Regions from separate parts of the Cytobacillus sp. QJM3NY_8 genome, predicted to be linked through region 3. Evidence: predicted binding sites of a transcription regulator. Region 3 holds the regulator's gene; each other region holds the start of a gene.

The links. The regulator Rex, encoded in region 3, represses fermentation and respiration genes when NADH is low (regulators of the CRP and FNR family bind a similar motif). The targets are predictions, from matches to a motif close to TTGTGAAATATTTCACAA.
Region 1: AC0VZ9_RS19370 (cytochrome c oxidase subunit 2A) is a predicted target of Rex. The motif match lies at 3,483-3,500, and genes of this name have one in related genera.
Region 2: AC0VZ9_RS02575 (cytochrome c oxidase subunit 2A) is a predicted target of Rex. The motif match lies at 5,195-5,212, and genes of this name have one in related genera.

What each region holds. Positions count from the first base shown of each region.
Region 1 is NZ_CM149681.1:3,762,690-3,769,503, reverse strand. It holds gene AC0VZ9_RS19390 (carboxypeptidase M32) at 1-10, shown strand, start outside; gene AC0VZ9_RS19385 (DMT family transporter) at 74-994, shown strand; gene AC0VZ9_RS19380 (b(o/a)3-type cytochrome-c oxidase subunit 1) at 1,029-2,684, opposite strand; gene AC0VZ9_RS19375 (cytochrome c oxidase subunit II) at 2,684-3,160, opposite strand; gene AC0VZ9_RS19370 (cytochrome c oxidase subunit 2A) at 3,182-3,331, opposite strand; purine riboswitch at 3,691-3,792, shown strand; gene AC0VZ9_RS19365 (xanthine phosphoribosyltransferase) at 3,947-4,549, shown strand; gene AC0VZ9_RS19360 (nucleobase:cation symporter-2 family protein) at 4,546-5,856, shown strand; gene AC0VZ9_RS19355 (hypothetical protein) at 5,960-6,109, shown strand; gene AC0VZ9_RS19350 (type III polyketide synthase) at 6,347-6,814, shown strand, end outside.
Region 2 is NZ_CM149681.1:480,428-487,241, forward strand. It holds rRNA gene AC0VZ9_RS02465 (23S ribosomal RNA) at 1-2,099, shown strand, start outside; rRNA gene rrf (5S ribosomal RNA) at 2,303-2,419, shown strand; tRNA gene AC0VZ9_RS02475 (tRNA-Glu) at 2,443-2,517, shown strand; tRNA gene AC0VZ9_RS02480 (tRNA-Val) at 2,522-2,597, shown strand; tRNA gene AC0VZ9_RS02485 (tRNA-Lys) at 2,772-2,847, shown strand; tRNA gene AC0VZ9_RS02490 (tRNA-Leu) at 2,863-2,947, shown strand; tRNA gene AC0VZ9_RS02495 (tRNA-Gly) at 2,954-3,028, shown strand; tRNA gene AC0VZ9_RS02500 (tRNA-Arg) at 3,036-3,112, shown strand; tRNA gene AC0VZ9_RS02505 (tRNA-Pro) at 3,118-3,194, shown strand; tRNA gene AC0VZ9_RS02510 (tRNA-Ala) at 3,216-3,291, shown strand; tRNA gene AC0VZ9_RS02515 (tRNA-Met) at 3,310-3,386, shown strand; tRNA gene AC0VZ9_RS02520 (tRNA-Ser) at 3,410-3,502, shown strand; tRNA gene AC0VZ9_RS02525 (tRNA-Met) at 3,688-3,761, shown strand; tRNA gene AC0VZ9_RS02530 (tRNA-Asp) at 3,765-3,841, shown strand; tRNA gene AC0VZ9_RS02535 (tRNA-Phe) at 3,867-3,942, shown strand; tRNA gene AC0VZ9_RS02540 (tRNA-Tyr) at 3,965-4,048, shown strand; tRNA gene AC0VZ9_RS02545 (tRNA-Trp) at 4,056-4,129, shown strand; tRNA gene AC0VZ9_RS02550 (tRNA-His) at 4,141-4,216, shown strand; tRNA gene AC0VZ9_RS02555 (tRNA-Gln) at 4,242-4,316, shown strand; tRNA gene AC0VZ9_RS02560 (tRNA-Cys) at 4,324-4,397, shown strand; tRNA gene AC0VZ9_RS02565 (tRNA-Gly) at 4,412-4,485, shown strand; tRNA gene AC0VZ9_RS02570 (tRNA-Ile) at 4,492-4,568, shown strand; gene AC0VZ9_RS02575 (cytochrome c oxidase subunit 2A) at 5,270-5,410, shown strand; gene AC0VZ9_RS02580 (cytochrome c oxidase subunit II) at 5,423-5,887, shown strand; gene AC0VZ9_RS02585 (cbb3-type cytochrome c oxidase subunit I) at 5,902-6,814, shown strand, end outside.
Region 3 is NZ_CM149681.1:279,006-285,819, forward strand. It holds gene AC0VZ9_RS01560 (ABC-F family ATP-binding cassette domain-containing protein) at 1-1,091, opposite strand, end outside; gene moaC (cyclic pyranopterin monophosphate synthase MoaC) at 1,282-1,764, shown strand; gene AC0VZ9_RS01570 (redox-sensing transcriptional repressor Rex) at 1,792-2,436, shown strand; gene AC0VZ9_RS01575 (YdiK family protein) at 2,458-2,661, opposite strand; gene AC0VZ9_RS01580 (lysostaphin resistance A-like protein) at 2,708-3,433, opposite strand; gene groES (co-chaperone GroES) at 3,751-4,035, shown strand; gene groL (chaperonin GroEL) at 4,097-5,728, shown strand; gene AC0VZ9_RS01595 (DUF4317 domain-containing protein) at 5,862-6,814, opposite strand, start outside.

The DNA.
Region 1 (6,814 bases), 1.8 Mb from region 3:
GTTGAAATAGGTGTTTATTATAATTTGAGAAGAGGGTGGCCTCAGCCATCCTCTTACTTCATGGAGAGAAATAATGAAGAAAATACTTCCATTCATAATGATTGCGTTAGGGGCAAGTCTATGGGGAATTATTGCTGTTTTTGTTAAAGGGCTCGGAGAATATGGATTTACGGCTATGGAAATTGTGGCCGCGAGAGTTTTTTTTGCAGCAATATTTCTTGTCCTAATAGGAATTATGCGTTTCCGGAACTGCTTTAAATTGCAATCTGCCTCTGACATCAGACTTTTTGCAGGAACCGGAATACTGAGCATCGTCTTTTTTAATTATTGTTATTTCACAGCAATGAACCAAATCAGCATATCAATGGCTGTCGTTCTGCTTTACACAGCTCCAGCATTTGTTACTGTATTATCTTACCTGTTTTTAAAGGAAGGAATAAATCTTGGAAAGATTGCAGCTGTGGCAGGCACAATTTTAGGCTGCATTCTAATTGCCGGAGTAACAGCAGGCAGCCGTGATATCACTTTGCTTGGAATTATGACGGGATTGGGTTCTGGGTTTGGCTATGCACTGTATACGATATTCGGAAAATTTGCATTAAGAAAATATCATCCGTATACAGTTACGCTTTATACATTCCTGATTGCATCGGTATTTCTAATCCCGGTAACCAGACTGTGGACAAAAGCTGAAATCTTTCTAAACACTGAAGTTTTGTTTCTTAGTATTGGTCTTGGATTTGTACCTACGGTTCTCGCCTATTTTGTATATACATGGGGACTGGAAAAAACGGATGGAAGCAAAGCAGCTGTTATTGCTACAGTTGAACCTGTCGTGGCCATGCTTCTAGGAGTCACACTTTACGGGGAAAGTCTCGGTGCAGTCCAGATTGCTGGTGCTTTGCTGATACTCAGTTCTGTAATTATTGTGAATTTGCCTGCAAGAAGGAAAAATGCAGGAAGGGCGGCTGACTCAAGCAAGCTTGAACACTAAAACACTCCGTCCATATCGGAACGGAGTGTTTTTTTTACCAAAGCTTATATCCTTTAGCCCCGGGAGGTGCATTTTGAATTAAATCTATAAAAGGAATGGTGTAGGCAAATAGAATAAGAACAACCGTAATTCCAAGCCAAAGCTTCCAATTTTCAAATACCATTGGAGCTTTTTCGGCTTCATCAGCAGCTTCTCCGACAGGGAATTCCTGCTCTCCCTTTGGTGCGAAAAAGGCAAGGTTGATGAAGATATAAAGCATTAAGATGATGCCTATAAATAGGATAGAACCGCCGATTGCCTGTGCAACCTGGTATGGAATCCATTCTGCTGCTTGTGCTGCTCCGCCATATTCAGAGTATGATGAACGGCGCGGCGCTCCCAGAAGACCGGCAGCATGCATGGCACCAGACATGAATGTCATTCCGATTGCCCAGATAACTGCTTGGATGATACCCAATTTATTCATCGCTTTTGTTAATGTTCTTCCTGTGAGATGTGGAATCAGCCAGTAAGAAACCCCAAAGAATGTAAGTACTACAGATGTTGCCACGGTTAAGTGAAAGTGGCCGGTTACCCAAATCGTGTTATGGACAACCTGGTTCATCTGGTGGGACGCATTAACGATACCGCCTGCTCCCGCAGGTATAAAGGCAACCATCCCGATGAAAGGAACAGTAAATCGGGCATCTCCCCAAGGCAGTTTTTTTACCCAGCCGAATAATCCTGTGGCCCCTTTGGAACGCCCAAAGCTTTCAAAAGTGGCAAAAAGAGAAAATGCAGTCATAAGAGATGGAATGACAACCAGGAATGTTAGGATAACCTGTAAGAATTTCCATGCTGGGTCAATTCCCGGCTCCATTAATTGATGGTGAAATCCGACAGGGATTGAAAACAGCAGGAATAATATGAATGACATGCGCGCCAATGAATCAGAAAAAATCTTTCCGCCGATGACTTTAGGAATGACAACGTACCAGGCCATGTAAGCTGGCAATAGCCAGAAGTAAACAAGCGGATGTCCGAAATACCAGAATAGAGTACGGCTGACTCCGATATTTACTGTTTCTACAAACCCCAATGACCAAGGAAGAAGCTGGAAAAGAACAGTAGACGCTACACCGATTGTTGCCACAATCCACATCATTGTGTTGACCAATGACATAAAGGTTAATAACGGACTCGGCTGCCCGGGATTTTTTCTTCTCCATTCTGCATACTTCATAATGATGGCTGCCCCGTCAATCCAGCTTCCCACTATAACAAGTGTTAAACCGATATAGTACAATGCATGTGCCTGAAGAGGAGCATAGAAAGTATAAAGAACAGTAGCTTCATTCAACAGGATCATGACAGCTGCAAGAACAGTTCCTGCTGTCATCAGCCAAAAACCTGCCCAGCCGGCAATTCGCTGTTTATTTGTAAGGGTTCCTGATGTTTTGCTTGTTGCTGCTAACTGGAAGCCCATTATAAAAAAGGTAGTAAGTACAAGTCCGAGTACAACACCGTGAACCGTGAGAATTTGGTAATACCCGATGCCTGCCGGAAGCTCGAATTTACCGGAGCGGACCAAAGTCTGCAATAAGCCAGCAAGGCCGCCTATTGCTAAAGCTGTAAATGCAACGAAAAAGTGAGCCATTGCCAATTTTCCGTCACGGCGGTCAACTTTAAATTTTGCTGAAGGATTAAACATTATTCCACCACCTTAATTTTAGACGACATCATGTGGTGACCAACACCGCAATATTCATTACATACAATTAAGTATTCTCCAGTTTTATCAAATGTTGTAATGTGTTCACTGATATAGCCGGGTTCTAGCATCATGTTGATATTTGATCCTGCAACTTCGAAACCGTGGACAACGTCTTTGGTTGTTGCGATAATTTTCACTTTAGCACCATATGGAACCTCCACTTCAGCTGGGCTATAGGAAAACGCAGATGCTACGTATACCAATTCGTAATCCCAATCTTTCCCTTCTACCTTTTTCAGTCCTGGCTCATTAAATGGAGCGGTAGTATCGACCTTTTCAGGGTCGATTGTTGCCAAACAGCTTGGGGGCTGATTGCCCAGGTAAAATGCGCTGACTCCCAAGACTGTTAGAAAAACAAGCAGCGATCCGATTCCAAAAGTGAGCCAGGCCTTTTCAAATTTATGCATATGCATGGCTTTTTCCCCTTTCTAACTCTAAAAGCGGCTGATAAATAATGAATAAACACCTGCCCATGTAATGATCAGGAAGAATCCTAATAAGAAAACGGAAGCTAGCGTTCCCTTTAAGGAAGAGCTATCCTCTATTTCAGTTTTTGTTTTTCGGCTGAGTTCTGTTTTCGCCATTGTCTTTCACTCCTTTCGAATATTTGGAAAAAGTAAATGATTACACTTTCATAATACAAAACATTTAGGAAGATTCTAGATGCTTTCAGTGAGTTCACAAATTGTTCATTCGTAACTTAAACACTATGATAATGGTGAAAAATTGATATTTAAGTGATTTATGTCACAAAAAACTCCTGTGAATTGTGAAAAAACTGTGAAGGTTTAATTGAGCTTCAGAAGGAAGGCAAATTTTTAAAAATAAACATACTGAAGAGGGCGAATTATCTGATTAGCGAACAATTTTCTGGTAATATATTGTTTAGTTCGTATTTAGTTAAATTTTTGATTGAAGTATTAGTAAATGATGTTATAATGTTAATAAATTAATAACATTCACTCATATAATCGCGAGGATATGGCTCGCAAGTTTCTACCGGGTTACCGTAAATGATCCGACTATGAGTGAGCAATGTAAAGGACGTTTAAAGTCATCCTTGTTTGCCTGCAGCTTAGATCATTAGCCTGAAGGCCATTGCTTCACTCATTTTTATGTTGTGAATGCGATGGGCTTCAGGCTTTTTATATGGCTGGAATGAGTAATTGAAGGCTATCTATCATAGAGGAGGATGCAAAATGGATATGCTTATTGAAAAAATAAAGAGCGAAGGGATTGTTTTATCTCCGACAGTTTTAAAGGTGGATTCTTTTCTGAACCACCAAATAGATCCTCAGCTAATGCATGAAGTCGGCAAAGAATTTGCAGATAGATTCTCCAGAAGCGGGATTACAAAAATATTGACTATCGAATCTTCGGGGATTGCGCCAGCTGTAATGGCTGGGCTCCATCTGAATGCTCCAGTTGTATTCGCTAGAAAAAGAAAATCTCTCACTCTGGTAAATGACCTGATTACAGCCTCTGTCTATTCTTTTACTAAGGAAGAAACAAGTGAAATCTCTGTTTCAAAGAAATATCTATCAGAAAAAGATAATGTCCTTATAATCGATGATTTTCTGGCGAATGGACAGGCAGCACTAGGTCTTGCGGATATAGTAAAAAAAGCGGGATCAGGAATTGCAGGGATTGGAATCGTTATTGAAAAAGGCTTTCAAAATGGCGGACAGCTGCTGAGGGAAAAGGGATTCCGGGTCGAGTCCTTAGCTATTATTGACTCACTTGAAAACGGCATGATCAGCTTTGATAATACAGCAAAGAATATGGAGGAAATGATACGATGAATCAGAATCCGCTTAAAATTGCTTCATTGGGAATTCAGCATGTCCTTGCCATGTATGCAGGCGCGGTAATTGTACCATTGATTGTAGGAGGTGCACTTGGCTTAACAGGGGAACAGCTTACTTATCTTGTTTCCATTGATATTTTTATGTGCGGAATTGCAACACTCCTTCAAGTATGGCGCAGTAAATTTTTTGGGATTGGCCTTCCTGTAGTTCTGGGCTGCACATTTACGGCCGTTGGACCGATGATTGCGATCGGAGGGCAGTATGGAATACCTGCTATCTATGGTTCTATTCTGGTTTCTGGTATTTTCGTTGTAGCTGTTTCAAAGTATTTTGGAAAACTGGTTAAATTTTTTCCGCCTGTTGTAACAGGGTCTGTAGTTACCATTATAGGGATTACGTTAATTCCTGTAGCAATGAATAATATGGCTGGAGGTGAGGGAAGCCCTGACTTTGGTTCCCTGACAAATATAGCATTGGCTTTTGGCACTTTGCTGTTCATCATAGTACTTTTCCGATTCTTTAAAGGCTTTGTTCGAGCGATTGCCATTTTGCTGGGGCTGGCTGCTGGCACCATTACTGCGTTTTTTATGGGCATGGTAGATTTCTCCGCTGTTGGGGAAGCTTCCTGGTTTCATATGCCATCCCCTTTCTATTTCGGCATGCCGACATTTGAGGTGACAGCGATCCTCACAATGATACTCGTAGCAATGGTCAGTTTAGTTGAATCTACGGGCGTATACTTTGCCCTTGGTGATATCTGTGAAGAAAAATTGGAAGAGAAAGATCTGTCAAATGGCTATCGTGCCGAAGGACTTGCGATTATCCTTGGTGCTGTCTTTAATGCTTTTCCTTATACAACATATTCGCAAAACGTCGGACTTCTTCAGATGTCAGGCGTTAAAACAAAAAATGTCATATATACAGCAGGGGCTTTTCTTGTACTGCTTGGGCTAGTTCCGAAAATCGGCGCATTGACAACCATTATTCCTACTCCTGTTTTAGGAGGCGCAATGGTAGCTATGTTCGGTATGGTAGTCGCCTATGGAATAAAAATGCTCAGCAAGGTAGAGTTCTCCTCTCAGGAAAATTTATTAATCATTGCCTGCTCTGTCGGGATGGGATTGGGAGTAACAGCCGTTCCTGAACTATTCGCGCAAATGCCTTCCAGTGTGCGTATCCTGACTGATAACGGTATAGTGGCTGGCAGTGTGACAGCAATTCTTTTAAATATCGTATTCAATGTTGCTAAAGGAAAAAAAGCAGTTCAGCCTGCATCTTTTGCGGAGCAGAAGGCTTCATAATTCTTCTTTGCGGCAATCACAATAATTCTGGCAATCAATATAATATTCTATCGGTATTTTACATTTCCGAAGCGATTGTTTCTCGCACGAAAGAGAGTGGAATGTGATGGAGAAATTTTATTGTGATAACTGCCGGCTTTTATATAATGAAGAAGAGGTTTGTGCTGCTTGCGGTATCCTGGTTACGAAAAAAATATATATAGAAGTACAAAAGCATCACAAAAACAATAATGGATTGGATGCATCAGAATAACTATGCCATGGGCCAGCCATTTTTTATTGAATGCTTGGCTCTAGAGCTAATTGGAAAAGATTTAGTAATGATATTCATTTAGTTATTCCATTATAATAAAGATGCACAACAACTCCTTCAAAACACATTGCTTCCTCCTAATGGGGGGAGCTTTTTTTTGCTTGATTATCCAATTTTGTAACATAAATTGCTTTTATTTGGAAAAAGTAAAAGAAAGCAAGTGGAGGAGAGTCATGTATGCCAGCAATTGTATCAGTTGCAGAAGCAATACCTGAACATGTTCTGACACAGGATCAGGTAATGGATTTTGCCAGAGATTTATTTTCAGAGTCCTTTAAGGATATTGAACGCCTATTGAAAGCTTTCCGCAACGGCCAAATTGAAAAGCGCCACTTCGCAAAGGGACTCGAATGGTTTAAAACAGATAAATCATTTGAAGAGCGAAACAATGCTTATATTGAACAGGCTATTGAACTGGGAACAAAGGCTATAAAGTGCTGTCTGGAAAATGACATTTTCCTGAGCAAGAATCTCCAATGTGATGATATCGATGCCATCTTTACTATTTCAAGCTCAGGAATTGCCACACCGAGTATTGAAGCAAGAATCATGAATAAGCTTCCATTTTCTGAACATACGAAGCGAATACCGATATGGGGACTGGGTTGTGCGGGCGGCGCATCAGGCCTTTCAAGAGCCTATGAA
Region 2 (6,814 bases), 200 kb from region 3:
GAACTTGGAGATAGCTGGTTCTCTCCGAAATAGCTTTAGGGCTAGCCTCATGTAGTAAGAGTCTTGGAGGTAGAGCACTGTTTGGACTAGGGGCCCCCATCGGGTTACCGAATTCAGACAAACTCCGAATGCCAAAGACTTATCCATGGGAGTCAGACTGCGAGTGATAAGATCCGTAGTCAAGAGGGAAACAGCCCAGACCACCAGCTAAGGTCCCAAAGTATACGTTAAGTGGAAAAGGATGTGGAGTTGCTTAGACAACCAGGATGTTGGCTTAGAAGCAGCCACCATTTAAAGAGTGCGTAATAGCTCACTGGTCGAGTGACTCCGCGCCGAAAATGTACCGGGGCTAAACGTATCACCGAAGCTGTGGATTGACATCTTACGATGTCAGTGGTAGGAGAGCGTTCTAAGGGCGTTGAAGCCAGACCGCAAGGACTGGTGGAGCGCTTAGAAGTGAGAATGCCGGTATGAGTAGCGAAAGATGGGTGAGAATCCCATCCACCGAATGCCTAAGGTTTCCTGAGGAAGGCTCGTCCGCTCAGGGTTAGTCGGGACCTAAGCCGAGGCTGAAAAGCGTAGGCGATGGACAACAGGTTGATATTCCTGTACCACCTCTTTACCGTTTGAGCAATGGGGGGACGCAGGAGGATAGGGTAAGCGCGCTGCTGGATTAGCGCGTCCAAGCAGTTAGGCCGGTAACGAGGCAAATCCCGTTACCACACAGGCTGAGCTGTGACGGCGAGGGAAATTTAGTACCGAAGTTCCTGATTCCACACTGCCAAGAAAAGCCTCTAGCGAGGGAAAAGGTGCCCGTACCGCAAACCGACACAGGTAGGCGAGGAGAGAATCCTAAGGTGAGCGAGAGAACTCTCGTTAAGGAACTCGGCAAAATGACCCCGTAACTTCGGGAGAAGGGGTGCTCATTAGGGTGAATAGCCCTGATGAGCCGCAGTGAATAGGCCCAGGCGACTGTTTAGCAAAAACACAGGTCTCTGCGAAGCCGCAAGGCGAAGTATAGGGGCTGACGCCTGCCCGGTGCTGGAAGGTTAAGAGGAGAGGTTAGCGCAAGCGAAGCTTTGAATCGAAGCCCCAGTAAACGGCGGCCGTAACTATAACGGTCCTAAGGTAGCGAAATTCCTTGTCGGGTAAGTTCCGACCCGCACGAAAGGCGTAACGATCTGGGCACTGTCTCAACGAGAGACTCGGTGAAATTATAGTACCTGTGAAGATGCAGGTTACCCGCGACAGGACGGAAAGACCCCGTGGAGCTTTACTGTAGCCTGATATTGAATTTTGGTACAGCTTGTACAGGATAGGTAGGAGCCTGAGAAGCCGGAGCGCCAGCTTCGGTGGAGGCGTCGGTGGGATACTACCCTGGCTGTATTGAAATTCTAACCCGCGCCCCTTATCGGGGCGGGAGACAGTGTCAGGTGGGCAGTTTGACTGGGGCGGTCGCCTCCTAAAAAGTAACGGAGGCGCCCAAAGGTTCCCTCAGAATGGTTGGAAATCATTCGCAGAGTGTAAAGGCACAAGGGAGCTTGACTGCGAGACCTACAAGTCGAGCAGGGACGAAAGTCGGGCTTAGTGATCCGGTGGTTCCGCATGGAAGGGCCATCGCTCAACGGATAAAAGCTACCCCGGGGATAACAGGCTTATCTCCCCCAAGAGTCCACATCGACGGGGAGGTTTGGCACCTCGATGTCGGCTCATCGCATCCTGGGGCTGTAGTCGGTCCCAAGGGTTGGGCTGTTCGCCCATTAAAGCGGTACGCGAGCTGGGTTCAGAACGTCGTGAGACAGTTCGGTCCCTATCCGTCGTGGGCGCAGGAAATTTGAGAGGAGCTGTCCTTAGTACGAGAGGACCGGGATGGACGCACCGCTGGTGTACCAGTTGTCTTGCCAAAGGCATCGCTGGGTAGCTATGTGCGGAAGGGATAAGTGCTGAAAGCATCTAAGCATGAAGCCCCCCTCGAGATGAGATTTCCCATAGCGTCAAGCTAGTAAGATCCCTGAAAGATGATCAGGTTGATAGGTCAGAGGTGGAAGCGTGGCGACATGTGGAGCTGACTGATACTAATCGATCGAGGACTTAACCAAAACGAAAAGCGGAGGCGACTGTTCAACTTCGAGAGACGTTGGAGAGCCGGCCATTCAAATCCTGGTTTTGGGATTTGGAGGGACGGATCGAAACGGCCGAGAAGTTAGGAGCCGAAGCTAGACAAGTCATTGGTGAATACTCGGCAAATGCTTCTTCATGCATTATCTAGTTTTGAGGGAACGAAGTTTCTTCAACCAAATAGTCCGGTGGCGATAGCGAGAAGGTCACACCCGTTCCCATACCGAACACGGAAGTTAAGCTTCTCAGCGCCGATGGTAGTTAGGGGCTGTCCCCTTGTGAGAGTAGGACGCTGCCGGGCACCCTAATTGGGTAATTATATATGGCCCCTTGGTCAAGCGGTTAAGACACCGCCCTTTCACGGCGGTAACACGGGTTCGAATCCCGTAGGGGTCACCATTTTGGAGGATTAGCTCAGCTGGGAGAGCATCTGCCTTACAAGCAGAGGGTCGGCGGTTCGATCCCGTCATCCTCCACCATAACTTTTGAAAAAGCTATTTGCTACTCTTAAGGTATGAGCCATTAGCTCAGTCGGTAGAGCAGATTGCAGCATCAGTGAGACTCTTCACCCGAATAGCAATCTGTGACAAAGCGGTTTAGCTTTGGAACATCTGACTGTACTTATCAGAATTTAGGAAATCTCATAAAAGTATGAGCCATTAGCTCAGTCGGTAGAGCATCTGACTTTTAATCAGAGGGTCGAAGGTTCGAGTCCTTCATGGCTCACCATTTTAATTTCATATTGCGGGTGTGGCGGAATTGGCAGACGCACCAGACTTAGGATCTGGCGCCGCAAGGCGTGGGGGTTCGACTCCCTTCACCCGCACCATTTTAAGCGGAAGTAGTTCAGTGGTAGAACATCACCTTGCCAAGGTGGGGGTCGCGGGTTCGAATCCCGTCTTCCGCTCCATTATTTTGCGCCCGTAGCTCAATTGGATAGAGCGTTTGACTACGGATCAAAAGGTTAGGGGTTCGACTCCTCTCGGGCGCGCCATATTACGGGGAGTAGCTCAGCTTGGTAGAGCACTTGGTTTGGGACCAAGGGGTCGCAGGTTCGAATCCTGTCTTCCCGACCAGGGACACTTCTTTTATTACATGGGGCCTTAGCTCAGCTGGGAGAGCGCCTGCTTTGCACGCAGGAGGTCAGCGGTTCGATCCCGCTAGGCTCCACCATAAATATTTAGTCACATTGGCGGTGTAGCTCAGCTGGCTAGAGCGTACGGTTCATACCCGTGAGGTCGGGGGTTCGATCCCCTCCGCCGCTACCAATATGCTTATTTTGTATCATATCGGAGGAATACCCAAGTCCGGCTGAAGGGATCGGTCTTGAAAACCGACAGGCGGGTCAAACCGCGCAGGGGTTCGAATCCCCTTTCCTCCTCCATATTTTATTTAATAATACTATCGCGGGGTGGAGCACGACCGAATAATCTTCGAAGGAATTACTTCAGCGCACCGATTGAGTTGCTGCTTGGATAATCTTTCTGAAATCGGGGCGGTACTTCATTGAATAAGCTGCGAGATGAAATGCTAGATGTGAGCATAGAATAATCACATTAATAATACTATCGCGGGGTGGAGCAGTCCGGTAGCTCGTCGGGCTCATAACCCGAAGGTCGTAGGTTCAAATCCTGCCCCCGCAATCTGGTCCGGTAGTTCAGTTGGTTAGAATGCCTGCCTGTCACGCAGGAGGTCGCGGGTTCGAGTCCCGTCCGGACCGCCATTTTTACAAAAAGTAAATAATATGTGGCTCAGTAGCTCAGTCGGTAGAGCAAAGGACTGAAAATCCTTGTGTCGGCGGTTCGATTCCGTCCTGAGCCACCATTTCCTAAGTCTTATCAGACGTGGAGGGGTAGCGAAGTGGCTAAACGCGGCGGACTGTAAATCCGCTCCTTCGGGTTCGGCAGTTCGAATCTGCCCCCCTCCACCATTTATATAGGGGTATAGTTTAATGGTAAAACGAAGGTCTCCAAAACCTTTGATGTGGGTTCGATTCCTGCTACCCCTGCCAGTAGGATAGTGGCGGTTGTGGCGAAGTGGTTAACGCATCGGATTGTGGCTCCGACACTCGTGGGTTCGATTCCCATCAATCGCCCCATTATTCTTTTTGACAGCAATATTATTGGGCTATAGCCAAGCGGTAAGGCACCGGACTTTGACTCCGTCACTCGCAGGTTCGAATCCTGCTAGCCCAGCCATTTTTAAGGCAGCATAGCCAAGTGGTAAGGCAGAGGTCTGCAAAACCTCCATCCCCGGTTCAAATCCGGGTGTTGCCTCCAAACCATAATCATATGCGGGTGTAGTTTAGTGGTAAAACCTCAGCCTTCCAAGCTGATGATGAGGGTTCGATTCCCTTCACCCGCTCCAACATATGGGCCTATAGCTCAGCTGGTTAGAGCGCACGCCTGATAAGCGTGAGGTCGATGGTTCGAGTCCATTTAGGCCCACCATTATACATACCATTTTCAAACTAATTCCAATAGGAGTTAGTTTTTTTGTATTGGAGAAATATAAAACGGTTATTGGACCGATTTATATTTCTATGGTAAAATCCCGTCCCTTGAGGTATTTGGTAATTATACTAATACATATGGAGTTTATCCATACTGTGTTTTTTCACCTTTTCTCTACGATATTCAATCTCTCGTTAGGTTAGTATCGGCCGCTTGATTTTCATTCTGTTTTATCTTCCAACTCTTTTCCTCTATTATTCAGTTCCTTAACTTTATCATCTGAAAATATTTCAAGAATGCTCCAGCTGTTAATGAAAAAGCCAAAATTACAAAACATCCAAAATATCCCCCAGTTTTCCTTAAATTTTATTAACCTGCCGATTAGTTTAAGACGATAGTTTACATACTTCATCAAAATTCTAACTTAAAATCTCAAATCCTTATGTTCTTTACATTAATCTTTTAAAGCTTGAGATTCATTACAAATCAGGTGAATTAACTTTTTGTGAATTATTTGTGAATCGTTATGCTTGCCAGTACAAAATTCATTGGAAGAAAGCCTTGATATTACTGTGCTTTTGTTAGTATTTCAGCATTTTTGCCTGCGAAGATATATGAAAAAAGTGTGATTCATTTCACTTTTATGAAAACCCTTCTCAACTATGATGTAGGTAACAAAGCTAAGGAGCTGATGGAAGGTGGAAACGCGAAAAGTGGTCCAGAGCAGTTCAAAGGAACATAACTCTCTAAGGGGTACGTTCTTTTCAGTTACAGTTGTGGGGCTTGGGATCTTTGTTACTTATTTAATTGTGTATGGCCTGTACATGGCCAGATTATAGGGGGGATATAAAATGATGCATCGGTCGGAGAAGGTATGGCTGATATTAAGCTTTGGAATGATTATTGGATTCATGCTGATTACGGGCTATCAGACATTCGCCCTGGAGATGGGGCCGCCAAGCTATGGAGAGCGAATTGATCCTCAAAAAGTGGATGAAACAGCGCCGTTCGATAATCCTGGGATTAAGAAGATAGGCGAGAATGAGTATGAAGTAGTTATGATTCTTCAGGTATTCAGCTTTACCCCAAATGAAATTGAAGTGCCTGCAGGATCGACAGTTCATTTTACCATGACATCTAAAGATGTCGTGCATGGCTTTCAAGTCGCTGACACGAACCTAAATGCAATGGTTGTGCCTGGCTATGTACAAAAGATCATACAGAAATTTGAAAAGCCAGGTGAATATTTGGTTCTTTGCAATGAGTACTGCGGTGCGGGTCATCAGATGATGAGCACCACCATTACGGTGAAATAAAGGGGGGATAAACAGTGGAAACAGTTATTAAGCAAACAGGAAAAACACAAGCATTTAAGGATAAAGCAAATAAAGTTATGGGAATTAGCCTGGAGGATGCAAAAATAACGAAATCATATTTATCTGTTGCTTTCTTAGCCATCCTGCTTGGCGGAATACTTGGACTATTGCAAGGGCTGAATCGGGCTGGAATGCTGGAATTGCCGGCATGGCTGAACTATTATCAGGTTCTTACAGCTCACGGTCTGCTGCTGGTAGTCGTACTGTCGGCTTTCTTCACAATTGGTTACTTTTATGCTGGATTATCTCATACTCTGGGAGGCCTGCTTCCTAAGGTAAGAAAGATGGCTTGGATCGGCTTCTGGATGAAGATTTTCGGATTTGTCCTAGCTGTGATTCCGATTTTAATGAATGAAGCATCTGTTATGTATACGTTCTATCCGCCAATGGCTGCTTCACCCATTTTCTATATCGGTTTAGTCTTCATTGTATTGGGTGTATGGATGTGCGCCTTTGGTGCCTTTATTAATGTGGCTAGCTGGCGAAAGAGGAATCCCGGCCAGCATATCCCTATTCTTTCTTTCTTTGCAACCGGTGTATTTGTTCTCTTATTCTTTGGAAGCATACCTGTAGCCATTGAGGTTTTTACCATTATCCCTTGGGCTTTTGGATGGGTGGAGACAATAAATGTCATGGTTGCACGCACGCTGTTCTGGGCGTTCGGCCATACGCTGGTAAACATCTGGTATTTAACAGCGGTCTCTGCCTGGTATGTCATAGTGCCGAAGATTATTGGCGGCCGTAGGTGGAATGACCTTTTAACAAGAATTGTGGTTATTGCACTTGTAATTATGAATATTACCGGCGGCTTCCATCATCAGATTATTGATCCTGGTATTTCTGAACCTGTGAAATACATGCACGTGT
Region 3 (6,814 bases):
TTGGGCCCCACCAGTGCAATGCTGTCACCTCTTGCCAGTCGCAGTGAAATATTCTCGCTCACTATCTCTTCATAGCCAATAGCAAGAGAATGTATATTTAAAACCTCATTGCCTGATTGCCGTTCAATGTCAAAGCCAAAAGAAGCTGATTTCTCGTCTCCCAGCGGCCTGTCCATCACGTCCATTCTGGCAAGCTGCTTTCTGCGGCTTTGTGCCCTTTTGGTTGTGGAAGCACGGGCAAGATTTCGCTGGATAAAATCCTGCAGCTTAGCGATCTCTTCCTGCTGTTTCTCGAATTGCTTCATTTCTCTTTCAAAGTTAGCCGCTTTTTGATCGAGATAGGAACTGTAGTTTCCTGGGTACTTTCTTATTTGGCGGCGGGAAATCTCGTAAACCTGGGAAACGACCTTATCAAGGAAATATCGGTCATGGGATACGATTAGAATGGCACCGTTGTATCCCTGCAGGTACTGTTCGAGCCATGATAATGTTTCAATATCCAGGTGGTTGGTAGGCTCGTCCAGTATTAAGATATCAGGCTTTGTCAGCAAAAGTTTACCAAGGGCCAATCTGGTACGCTGTCCGCCGCTCAATGATGAAATTTTAGTGTCATAGCCCATTGAGCTGAAGTTGAGTCCGTGGAGAATGGAACGGATATCTGCCTCATATTGATAGCCGCCATTTTCTTTGAAATCAACCTGAAGCTTGTCGTATTCTTTTAAGATGCGTTCATAGGCATCAGAGTTATTTAGGACATCAGGGTCTGCCATTTGTTCTTCAAGGCTGCGAAGCTGTTTTTCCTGCTTCTGCAGATGACTAAAAACAGTCAGCATTTCATCCCAAATGGATAACTCTGATTCCAGGCCGGTATTTTGTGCAAGATAGCCAATTGTTACTTCCTTTGGCTTTATAATCTCACCGGAGTCATATGTCATTTGTCCGGCAATAATTTTCAAAAGGGTGGACTTTCCTGCACCATTGCGCCCTACTAGCGCAATCCTGTCCCTGGTTTGTACTTCAAGCTTTATATTGGTTAAAATGGGATCAGCGCCAAAATTTTTCGCCAGCTGATTGACTTGTAATAGTATCATGTTCTTTCACCTCGGGTATAGAGTAAGTGTAACTCATTCATATATGTTCGGCAATAAAGGAGACAGGACTATAATCCCTTCTGCAGGGCATTCAATCAAGACAAAAGGCAAATAAATATGTGAGGAACAATACAAAGCACATACAAAGTAACAGAAAAATAGTGTATGATTTTGAAGAGAGGTGTTTTGAATGGCGGATTTTACTCATTTTAATCAAGAGGGCAGGGCAAAAATGGTGGATGTCAGCGATAAACCTGAAACGGCAAGAACAGCCATTGCTCAATCAAGTATTACTCTTAATCAGGAGATATACGAAAAGATAACATCCAACTCTATGAAAAAAGGGGATGTACTCGCTGTTGCACAAACTGCAGGCATTATGGCGAGCAAGAAAACATGGGACATTATTCCGATGTGCCATCCGCTGCCGCTTAAGGGCGTGGACATTTCATTTTCATGGAAGGCGGAAGAGGAAGAGTATGTCCTGATCATTACTGCTTCTGTAAAAACGAAGGGAAATACGGGTGTGGAAATGGAAGCGTTAACAGCCGCTTCTGTCTGTGCGCTGACCGTTTATGACATGTGCAAGGCTGTAGATAAAGGAATGGTGATTGGGCCAACCTTTTTAATAGAGAAAACAGGCGGAAAAAACGGAGATTTTAAAAGAAATTAATTCATCATAAGAAATGGGGATGGACGAATGGCCAATGAACCAATTAAGATACCGCAGGCAACAGCTAAACGGCTGCCTTTATACTACCGCTTTCTAAAAAACCTTCACTCATCAGGCAAACAAAGAGTCTCTTCAGCAGAATTGAGTGAGGCGGTAAAGGTAGATTCTGCAACAATCCGCCGCGATTTTTCGTACTTTGGTGCGTTAGGAAAAAAAGGATATGGATATAATGTGAATTACCTGCTGGGCTTCTTTCGGAAGACTCTTGACCAGGATGAGCTGACTAAAGTAGCTTTGATCGGGGTAGGGAATTTAGGAACAGCCTTTCTTAACTATAATTTTCTTAAAAATAATAATACCAAAATAGAAGTAGCCTTTGATGTTGATGAGAGTAAGGTTGGCACGAAAATCGGTGATGTACCGGTCCATCATATGGATGACCTTGAAGAAGTTATTATAAATAATAATATTCAGGTGGCGATTTTAACGGTGCCGGCACCGCCTGCCCAGGCTATTACCGATCGGATGGTGAATGCGAAAATAAAAGGAATCCTTAATTTTACACCTGCGAGGCTCACTGTGCCAGCCTCGATTCGGATTCACCATATCGATCTGGCAGTAGAATTGCAGTCACTGGTTTATTTTCTGAAAAACTATCCGGAAGAAATGTAAAAAAATGAGCCTTTTGGGGGCTCATTTTTTTATTTTATTTTTCATTTTAAAATGCAGGCCAACCATCCGCAGTCCGGTGCCAAAATCGAATGTGGCAATTATAATCAGAAAATAAGTAAAGAATCCCCAGGTTTCTTCACGCTGGGTATTCTGTATGGCTATAAAAGTGAAAAGGCATCCGAGAAGGATGTAAATAAAGCCTGAAAACAAAGGTGTGCTTCTCATCAAAATCCCCCAGTAAGTTTAAAACTCTGCAAAGCATTTCCCTATGCTAGAAAAAGCTGATAAAGCTCTGCATTTTTTCCATTTCTTCTAACCATTTTTGCATATTATCCTGATTCAGCTGGATAACCGCAACAAAGGTGTTCATCGCCACATGGGCAAAAATCGGCACAATAATCCGCTTCGTTTTGACATATAAGAAAGCAAAGGTGAACCCCATTGCCGAGTACAGCAGTACATGTTCAGGCTCGAAATGGGCAAGTGCAAAAATGACTGAGCTGATCAGGGCCGATAAGAAGAAGTTGAAGCGCTTATGGAGAGAACCGAAAATAACTTTTCTAAAGACAATCTCCTCAAGTATTGGCCCAATGACCGAACTAATTAAGATAACGATTGGCGATGCTTCAATAATCCGGATAATCTGCTGCGTATTCTCAGATCCCATTTCAATCCCAATCATATTTTCAATGCTGGCAGCAGTAGCTTGAGCGATCAGGGCCAAAAATATACCCCCAACTGCCCAGCCCGCTGAGCTTGCTGCGGAAGATGCATCCCTATTCAGGCCTTTTTTCATCTCTTTTCTTAATAATAGAAGCGTAATGATCAGTGTAACCGTAAAACTGATGACAAGCCAGTAGGCTACAGCCAGGATCTGCATGTTTTCGGGGTTCTGTCCAAGGGCATCTGCAATAAATAACACAAGCGGAACGCCAAACAAACTGGACAGCTGCATGGCAATATAAGCTATTAATATAAACCAATATTCCTTCTTCAAAATGTTATACTCCTTATTCTGAGTGTTGGAAAACAAGTCCTAAAGCCATTGTACTCTTAATAAGGAGCGGGTTTCAAATATCAGCATCAAAGCAGGAAAATACTATGGGTAAAGTGAAGAGTTCCGAAGCATACTTAAGAGGTTGTCTGTGTCGAAAAATAGCGTGTATGGGCGAATGAAATTTTTTCTAAAAAATTTAAGCTTCACCCTTGCAAATAGAAATGAGATTCATTAATATAATAATTGTGTTAGCACTCATACAGAGAGAGTGCTAATAAATAAAAATATTTACATATTATTTGAGGAGGTTGTTTCACTTGTTAAAGCCACTAGGTGATCGAATTATTATCGAGCTTGTTGAAACTGAAGAAAAAACTGCAAGCGGCATCGTACTGCCGGACACTGCTAAAGAAAAGCCTCAAGAAGGTAAAGTTGTAGCTGTAGGAACTGGCCGCGTTCTTGAAAATGGTGAGCGTGTTGCCCTTGAAGTTGCTGACGGCGATCGTATCATCTTCTCAAAATATGCTGGTACTGAAGTGAAGTACGAAGGCAAAGAGTATTTAATTTTACGCGAAAATGACATTCTTGCTGTAATTGGCTAATCGCCGATCAGACGAAGATTATTAAAGAATAAAGCTAAAATTTTTGAGGAGGTTTTTATCAATGGCTAAAGAGATTAAATTTAGTGAAGAAGCTCGCCGCGCGATGCTTCGCGGTGTGGATTCCCTTGCAAATGCGGTAAAAGTAACTCTTGGACCTAAAGGACGCAACGTGGTTCTTGAGAAGAAATTCGGTTCTCCACTTATCACCAATGATGGTGTGACAATTGCGAAAGAAATCGAGCTTGAAGATGCATTCGAAAACATGGGTGCGAAGCTTGTTGCTGAAGTAGCAAGTAAAACAAATGATGTTGCCGGTGACGGTACAACAACTGCAACTGTTCTTGCTCAGGCAATGATCCGTGAAGGCCTTAAGAACGTAACTGCAGGCGCTAACCCAATGGGCATCCGCAAAGGAATCGAAAAAGCAGTTGTTACAGCTGTAGAAGAATTAAAAGCTATTTCTAAGCCAATCGAAAATAAGGAATCTATTGCTCAGGTTGCTGCAATCTCTGCTGCTGACAATGAAGTTGGCCAGCTGATCGCTGAAGCAATGGAGCGCGTTGGCAACGATGGTGTTATCACAATCGAAGAATCTAAAGGATTCACAACTGAGCTTGATGTGGTTGAAGGTATGCAATTCGACCGCGGATATGCTTCTCCATACATGGTTACAGATTCTGATAAGATGGAAGCGGTTCTTGAAAACCCTTATATCTTAATCACTGATAAGAAGATCACAAGCATCCAGGAAATCCTTCCTGTACTTGAGCAAGTTGTACAGCAAGGCAAGCCTTTATTGCTTGTAGCTGAAGATGTTGAAGGTGAAGCACTTGCTACACTAGTTGTGAATAAGCTTCGCGGAACTTTCAACGCGGTAGCAGTAAAAGCTCCTGGCTTCGGTGACCGCCGCAAAGCTATGCTTGAAGATATCGCGATCCTGACTGGCGGTGAAGTAATCACTGAAGAGTTAGGCCGTGACCTTAAGTCTGCTACAATCGACTCTTTAGGACGCGCTACTAAAGTAGTTGTTACAAAAGAAAACACTACAATCGTTGAGGGTGCTGGAGACAGCGCGCAAATCGGCGGACGTGTGAACCAGATCCGCACTCAAATGGAAGAAACAACTTCTGAATTTGACCGCGAAAAATTACAAGAGCGCCTTGCTAAACTTGCTGGTGGTGTTGCAGTTGTTAAAGTTGGTGCTGCTACTGAAACTGAATTAAAAGAGCGCAAGCTTCGCATCGAAGACGCCCTTAACTCTACACGTGCTGCTGTAGAAGAAGGCATCGTTTCCGGTGGTGGTGTTGCCCTTCTAAACGTATACAATAAAGTGGCTGCTATCCAGGCTGAAGGCGATGAAGCAACTGGTGTTAACATCGTATTGCGTGCGATGGAAGAGCCTGTACGCACAATTGCTCACAATGCCGGTCTAGAAGGTTCTATCATTGTTGACCGCTTAAAGCGCGAAGCAGTTGGAACTGGCTTCAACGCTGCTACTGGCGAGTGGGTAAACATGATCGAAGCTGGTATCGTTGACCCAACTAAAGTAACTCGTTCAGCTCTTCAAAACGCTGGATCTGTTGCAGCTATGTTCTTAACTACTGAAGCAGTAGTTGCTGACAAGCCGGAAGAAAACGCTGCTCCTGCAATGCCTGATATGGGCGGCATGGGCGGCATGGGCGGCATGATGTAATTTAAAGCGTTGAACCCAACGTTTTAAATCATCATCCACCAGGACATAGGTACAGGTTTTCTTGTCCTGCTGTTCCCAAAACTGTTTATAACAAACAAAAAAGGAATTCCTATTCGGGAATTCCTTTTTTTATTTATTCTTTGTCCGAACCCCCGCCAAAAGTTTCGGGAATCATCGTGAAGCCTTCAATCACAGTATCTTCTTCCACTTCGATCATCAGATAGCGCTTGCCGTCAAAATGGACTTGTTTTACATATCGAAGATCTTGCGGGCAGATGGATATGTTGGCTGCCTTCGTGCTGATTTTTATTGATTTTGAATTAAATTTGGGCAGGACGCTGGTTGCCTTTATTTCATATTTGTCATCATCGATGATTTTTTGATAAGCGGATTGGACCTTTTCTGAATTAATATCTTCGAGACCACTCACTTTTAAAACGCGTTCTACGTCTTTGGAATCCAGCTTCGGCGGTTCATCCTCTTCGTTTTCCACGATCATACGGTTAATCTCTTCATATACGTTGGAAAGGGTTGCTGTGCTTAGCTGATCTCCTGTTACGTCTTTAATAATTTCCTCAAAAACGATTTTATCATCCTGCGCCGTCATCGTTTCTTCCCCGTTTAAAACGTCCACTATGAACTGGTAGTCGGGCTCATGTACCTTGCCTGCTGAATACAAGACGTGATTGACATCAGCTGCATGATCGGTAAAGCAGGGAAATAGAAACCCTGAAATGGGAGCCTTGAGGTTGATAATCGGATCAACGGTAAAATGATATTTAAATTCCTTCTCGACATAGTCAAAAAGAAGTTCTTTCTTCGGTTCTTGCGTGTTATTTATGCTGCAGAGAATAAAGGGATGAGAATAAACGGCATCCCGTTCACTTTCCTCGGCTTCTGCGTTGCGGCGTTTCATTGGCTTAAGATACTCCCCGCGAATGAATGTAACGACAATATCCTTTTCATATTGCCGGATTCCCAGCATTTTGCCGACTATCTGAAGCATTTGATCCATCCAGCCTTCAGCATCACTGCTTAGCAATCCCTGATGCAGGATGAGTTGACTGCTGTTTTCGGCATCCCTCT